DNA from 3 places in the Fictibacillus iocasae genome. Region 2 is predicted to be linked to each of the others. Evidence: riboswitches for the same ligand, from Rfam matches in the RefSeq annotation. Region 2 holds a riboswitch; each other region holds the start of a gene.

Region 1 (2,261 bases), on a different contig from region 2:
CAGGCACACCTGCCGTACCGATACTAGCTAGGACAGCCGTTAATACGACTGTCAGAAGCTGAACCATTGTCAGGTTCTGATCATAAACCTGTGCGATAAAGATAGTCGCTACACCCTGCATAATCGCTGTTCCGTCCATATTGACGGTGGCACCTAATGGCTGTACGAATCCACTGATAGGTTCAGGTACATCCAGGTTATCCTGAGCCGTTTTCATCGAAACAGGCAAAGTGGCGTTTGAGCTTGACGTACTGAATGCTACCGACATCGCAGGTGCGAATCCTTTAAAGAACCAAATAGGGCTCTTTCGTGCAAATAATGCGATGGAACCGCCATAAGTGACAATACTATGAATCACTAATGCTGCAATGACAATCCCCATATAAAGCCCCATTGCCTTCAGTGCGGGGATTCCTTGTCCTCCGACGGCTGATGCGATAAGCGCGAAAGCTCCATATGGCGCGAAACGCATAACAAGATTAACAAGGAACATCATGATATCGTTCCCTTGCTCCACAAGATCCAAAATTCCTTTCGTTTTGCTGCCAAGCATCGTTAAGGCGAAGCCCACAAAAATCGAGAAAACAATGATTTGCAGCATGTTGCCTTCCGTCATTGCCTGAACCGGGTTAACTGGAATCATGTTCAGCAATGTTTCAGAAACAGGAGGAGCTTCCTCCGCTTTAAATTCTGCACCCGAAGTATCAAACGTTCCCACATCACCTGGTTTAAACGTAAGTGCAAGTGCGATACCAATAATAATGGCTAGCGTAGTTGTTCCTAAAAAGTAGCCGATAGTTTTTGCCCCGATGCGTCCAAGCTTTTTGGGATCTCCCAGACCCGCAGTACCTAGAACAATGGAGAAAAAGACGATCGGCACAACGAGCATTTTAATCAGGTTAAGGAAAATGGTGCCGACAGGTTTCAAGAAAAATTTATCGACTTCCGGAAAAATGCTTGGAGCGGCAAGGTTTAGTATGAGACCTGCTGCGACACCAAGAGCGAGCGCGATTAAGATTTTAGACGATAATTTCATATACATAACCCCTTTCGTATTTTTATACAAATCTGCGAAATTGAGAGGCATAGTGCGCTAAATAAAAACCCCCGAAAATTGAGAGACTTTTCGCGGGTTCACAAGCACATTTAAGGCTTAATCCTTCTCTCGAGAACGCTTACGAGGTTAGCTGTCGGATTAGGAAATGAGAATATCCCCTTTGCAAAAAGCAAATTCATCCCAGGCTTTTAAAGCCGTATTGATTGGTTCCCCCGTTCAAAAATTTGAATAATCATTCAAACTTGACTCAGCGATTGCAGTATGACGTATGTGCTGTCATTTTACCGTTTTTGTCGAATTTTTGTCAAGAATGCTTTTATGTAAACTATTCCCACATCCGCGCGCGTCGCATAGGAAACACTTTCCTATAGGTCTATATACCTTATTACCCCTATAACGAAACATCTATATCGAAAACTGTTAAGAGTATGTGTTTATTAACCGGAGGAGGAAAACATACATGAAAATTGTATTTTACGAAAAAGGCGATCTTAGCATCATAGTAGGTGCATCCCGTCTTAAAGGTGAATTGACTATAGAACAAATTAAAACGGAAAGCGAAAAAAAGGCCAAAGAGCTCGGCAGTCTGTTGGGCCGTGAGATCGGATTTATGATCGATATGAACGGAAAGCTTGAAACCCCGATGGGCAAATAAAAAGAACGGAAAAAGCGGCCATGTCAGCACTTTCTGACATGGCCGCTTTTTTTAAGGAGACCAATGCTTCGCGACCCATGTTCCCATTTTCTCATACCCTCTTGTATTGGGATGGATCGAATCCGAAAAGTATAAAGGCTTCGATATGTTCACGAAAAGCTTTTCTGTCGGAATGTATAGAGATAACGCTGTTTTATCCGCCACCTTTTTGATGGTTTCATTCCATGATTGAATGATGGGTCCATTTTTCGTATCATATCCATCCCCGAAATAGGGATTATACAGCCCCAATATATATAGTTTGGCAGATGGATTTTGTTTGCGGATGATGGCCGTGATATCTGTCAAATTTTCTTCCAGTTTTTTCTCGCCCTCACCCATTTTGTTCAACGGAAGCTTTTTAAAGTTCCACTTGGCGGTTTGCCTGTAGTCGTTCGTACCAATAAAGACAAATACCGTGTCTGCTCTCTGGATCGAGCGGAGAACGGCTCCGCTGCCCAGCTGGTGAAGAAGCTGATCGGACCTCTGACCGCTGATCCCGAAATTATT
Region 2 (2,261 bases):
TAAGAGAGGTCCCTTCAGAATAGTCTTTTAACAAGACAGGCTTTCTGGAGGTAATGGCTGCATGGATATACTTGAAGCATTAATTTTAGGCATGGTACAAGGTCTAACGGAATTTCTGCCAATCAGCTCAACCGGACACTTACTGATTGGCAGAAAGTTGTTTGGGCTGGAAGACGCCGGGCTGTTTCTTGACAGTATGCTTCATTTCGGCACCTTAATCGCCGTCTTGACCGTTTATTGGAGAGAAGTGCGTTCGTTAATACGGCATCCACTCAGCCGGATCAGCTTATTGATTATTGCAGGTACAATTCCTACAGCGGCCATCGGCTTGTTGTTCCAAGATTTCTTTGAAGAAATATCTAAGAGCGGTGTGACGGCAGGATGGGAGTTTGTCGCAACAGGCTGCCTTTTATGGTGGGCGGAAACGTATAAAAAGCATGGTCGAAAGTCACTTGAGGATATTACGATCGCCGATGCGGTCATGATTGGAACGTTTCAAGGGGCCGCAATATTGCCAGCGGTCTCACGGTCAGGGTTAACGATTGCAGCTGCACTGTTCCGAAAAATTAATCCTGCGGCCGCCGCCTACTTTTCCTTCTTGCTGTCGATTCCGTCCATTGCTGGAGGCATTGTGCTCCAGTCTAAAGACCTTTGGGCTGCGAGCAGCCAGCATGTATCGTTCGGTGCTCTTGCTGCTGGAACTGCCGCATCGGCCATTTTTGGGTACATGGCTGTAAAATGGATGATATCTCTTTTGCAGAAAGGGTCACTAAAAGGCTTTGCTATTTACGTATGGATCGTGGGGACAGCGGTCATTCTTGCACAGCTTGCCAATAAGTTTTAACACTTCGTAAAAACCTCTGACTAACCATTGACTTTTAGAATAGAGAGGATTACATTAAATGTAATTCAAAATCAGACTTTAATCGCTGAGTCTGCATCAAATTGATGCAGGGCGGGGGAACCACTTTTTTTATGGGGTGAGTCCTGTGCGTTCGCGCGTACGGGAGGGGATACTCCAGTCCCTAATCCGTCAGCTAACCCCGTAAGCGTAAAGTAATCAAGGAGAGGTCGCAAAGCTTTCATTGCGGACCATTTTTTGGTGGTCTTTTTTTGTTTGTCAAAAACAGCTTGTTAGGAGAGAGTAAAGCATGAATAAGCAGTATGCAGTGATTGGATTAGGTCGTTTTGGCGGCAGCATCGTACGAGAATTCTCACAGATGGGTCATGATGTGCTGGCGATCGACCGGGACATGGAAAAAGTAAATGAGTTCGCGAATATTGCTACACAAGCGGTTCAAGCCAATTCGACTGACGAAAAGGTACTGCAGTCACTCGGTATCAGAAACTTTAACCACGTGATCGTGTCGATTGGTGAGGATATTCAATCGAGCATTTTAACGACGCTGCTGTTAAAAGAAGCAGGTGTAAAAAAAGTTTGGGTGAAAGCTCAAAACGATTATCACCATAAGGTATTGGAGAAACTGGGAGCAGATCGGATTATTCATCCAGAACGTGATATGGCTTTGCGCGTGGCTCAATTGATTACCTCTGAAAAAATTATTGACTTCATTGAATTATCGCACGAGCACAGCATCGTTGAAATCGAAGTAAGCGATAAAATAATCGGCCGCACACTGACGGAAATGGACGTTCGCGCCCGATTTGGCTGCAACATTGTCGCGATAAAGCGCGGAGACGACATTCATGTTTCACCGATTGCTGATGTGACCCTGCAGCGTCATGATATACTCGTGGTCATCGGCCGGAATGAGGATCTGAACCGTTTTGAAGAAGAAGGAGTGTAAACATCTGTGCTAAAAACGACGGAAAGAAAGTCCTTTCTGTATAATCCAATAAAACTGACTCCGCCGCAGATTTTGGCAATACTTTTTGGGGTACTGATTATCTTCGGAGGATTTTTGCTAAAGCTCCCGATTGCAACTGAAAAAGGCATTTCATGGGTAGATGCTTTTTTTACCGCCATTTCTGCCGCAACGGTTACAGGTCTAGTGACACTCGATCCAGGATCTACCTATACGCTTTTTGGAGAAATCGTTATTCTTTTCCTCATTCAAGTAGGGGGACTTGGCATCATGTCCTTTGCTGTTCTTGTCGTAATTATGCTTGGAAAGCAGATTGGCATTAAGCAGCGACTAATCATGCAGGAAGCCTTGAACCAGCCTTCTATAGGAGGAGTAATCAGGCTTGTGCGGAATTTGTTTATCTTTTCTATCGTCATCGAGGCAATTGCTGTGTTT
Region 3 (2,261 bases), on a different contig from region 2:
TTATTTTAAAGAATGTTTCAATTCGTTAATACCCGCTATTGCTGCAACAGCCGCGAGTGATAAAAGAAAGGTCATGTGAGTTCCTCCTGTTGATAAGTTGTTAGGTATACATTTTCCTTAGTGATGAACATTTAAACATAATTTATTCTAAAATAATGATTCGAAGGGCGTTTTCCATTCGTAAGGATACATTATAAAACAACAAGTAATCAGAATTGTTAATCTTTTATTGGGCGAGTATATTTAGGTGAAAAAAAGAAAAAAGAAGAGAAAAAATTCGTTTGGATACCATTATGCTGTTATTTTCAGAGTAAATGAAGGTTTATGGCCTGAAATGCGTTTGTTTTAAGCTTTTTGTTCGGTTTACATGCTGATGGATACGGGAGTATGATTATCTACATCTTCAACAGAATTATAAATTTTACCAATGATCGCTGAGTCCTGAAAACAGGAACGGAGGAACCAATGAAGCGGTAAATCGCTTCTGGGGTGAAACGAGAAATCGTCGGGCAACTCTTGCTGCCCGAACCCGTCAGCTAACTTCGTAAGCGTGGCAGGAGAGAGAAGGTGAAGGTCAAGTTAAACATCTGTTTAAAAAATTAACGAAAAATTATACGTACTAATGCGTCTTTATCGCTTAATCCTTTTTAGGAGCGGGGGAACCAACCGCGGCCAGTCATATGCCGCATGGGGTGAATCTCGAGTGATCGAGTAGGGCGACTCTCACGCCCGAATCCGTCAGCTAACTCCGTAAGCGTTTTAGAGAGAGGCAACAAATCCGTGTATTTTACACGCTTATTTAGCGATTTGTAGAAGCCGCGTGAAGAGTTCCTCTTCCGCAGGCTTCTTTTTTGTGCGCTTTTTTAGGAAATGAGGAGGATTTGAAAGATGGAGACAAATAGAAATGTGACGTTGATCATCTTTCCTGATGCGGTTCCAGAATTATTTATCAGTACGCTTAAGCGATATCCTGAAAGATCAAACGTTGCCCTGTGTGTTCCAGAATGGACGATGGAACACACGCTGGACCAGGAAGGCTTCCATCAGATTTTCGTCTTTTCCTTTCAGGACGGCATGCAGTATACAGACTGGATCTCAAAGGCAATTACAAAGGTCATCATCTATGAAACTTCATTTATCGGCTGCTGCATGGCAATCGATATGGTACGCAGTTGTTATACACTTCCAGTGGTTGTTTTGAAATCTGACAGCCGCTACCTTTCAAGAATTTACAAAGATTTAGGTGCGGACTTTGTTATTCACAACAAGAACGGGAACATCCAGTACTTGCTGACATCTTAAACGAGAAATGGAGCGAAATAACATGAGGTTAAGTTCAAGTGAAATAGGCCAGATCATAAGAGCGGCAAAAGCAGATCAGGTTAAATCTGAGATGGCGAAAACCATTCTTTACAGCCTGAACAAACCGGTTCCGTCTTTCGTATTTGATAAGCGCCGCTAACTTAACTGGAGCCTGCTAAAGAAAGCGGGCTCCCTAATCAACAAGGAGGAATTACTTTGCTTGATGTTTATATGATCGGTGTACTGCTCATTTCTTTTGGAATCTTTTTCAGTTTTATTACATGGTGTAACCATATCGTCGGAGGTGGCGAAGACAAATGATGCTGACGGCCATCGTATCAGGCGGACTTTTTGTTTACTTAATTTATGCCCTTATTCATCCTGAAAAGTTTTAAGAAAGATTTGATGAAAGAAAGTTTAGGAGGAACGTATTCATGGGAGTTATGCAGATCGCAGCGGTTATCCTACTGCTGCTTCTCATCATAAAGCCGCTTGGCAGCTATATCTATCATATTTTCTCTAACCAGCCGAACAGAACAGATAAATTATTCGGCCCTGTGGAGAAAGTCATTTACGCAATCAGCGGATTACAAGACAGGCAGCAGCAAACGTGGAAAAAATATACACTTTCGCTATTGCTGACAAATTTTGTTTTGGTAGCTGTAGGCTATCTCATTTTACGGCTTCAAAAAATCTTGCCATTCAATCCTAACGGCATTGATAACATGGAGCAAACATTAACATTCAATACGATTATCAGCTTTATGACAAACACGAACCTGCAGCATTACAGCGGGGAAACAGGGCTTTCTTACTTCTCGCAAATGTCCGTTATCATGATGATGATGTTTACCTCTGCCGTAACCGGAATCGTAGTGGCGATTGCCTTTATACGGGGCATTACTTCAAAAGGAAAGACAATCGGAAACTTCTTCGAGGATTTTGTAAAAGGCCACACA

Evidence for each region. Region 2 has a riboswitch for cyclic di-AMP ahead of ACFQPF_RS00325 (potassium channel family protein). Riboswitches for the same ligand answer to the same signal wherever they lie in the genome.
Region 1: linked by a shared signal. The riboswitch ahead of ACFQPF_RS16665 (dicarboxylate/amino acid:cation symporter) and the one ahead of ACFQPF_RS00325 (potassium channel family protein) in region 2 are both predicted to bind cyclic di-AMP.
Region 3: linked by a shared signal. The riboswitch ahead of ACFQPF_RS14730 (protein-tyrosine phosphatase family protein) and the one ahead of ACFQPF_RS00325 (potassium channel family protein) in region 2 are both predicted to bind cyclic di-AMP.

Annotation. Positions count from the first base shown of each region.
Region 1 is NZ_JBHTCP010000051.1:49,785-52,045, reverse strand. Features, by position in the region: gene ACFQPF_RS16665 (dicarboxylate/amino acid:cation symporter) at 1-1,036, opposite strand, end outside; cyclic di-AMP (ydaO/yuaA leader) riboswitch at 1,158-1,320, opposite strand; gene ACFQPF_RS16660 (hypothetical protein) at 1,518-1,712, shown strand; gene ACFQPF_RS16655 (GDSL-type esterase/lipase family protein) at 1,764-2,261, opposite strand, start outside.
Region 2 is NZ_JBHTCP010000002.1:63,817-66,077, forward strand. Features, by position in the region: gene ACFQPF_RS00320 (undecaprenyl-diphosphate phosphatase) at 62-844, shown strand; cyclic di-AMP (ydaO/yuaA leader) riboswitch at 918-1,067, shown strand; gene ACFQPF_RS00325 (potassium channel family protein) at 1,152-1,808, shown strand; gene ACFQPF_RS00330 (TrkH family potassium uptake protein) at 1,815-2,261, shown strand, end outside.
Region 3 is NZ_JBHTCP010000048.1:66,371-68,631, reverse strand. Features, by position in the region: cyclic di-AMP (ydaO/yuaA leader) riboswitch at 423-566, shown strand; cyclic di-AMP (ydaO/yuaA leader) riboswitch at 625-772, shown strand; gene ACFQPF_RS14730 (protein-tyrosine phosphatase family protein) at 889-1,302, shown strand; gene ACFQPF_RS14725 (hypothetical protein) at 1,325-1,462, shown strand; gene kdpF (K(+)-transporting ATPase subunit F) at 1,620-1,697, shown strand; gene kdpA (potassium-transporting ATPase subunit KdpA) at 1,737-2,261, shown strand, end outside.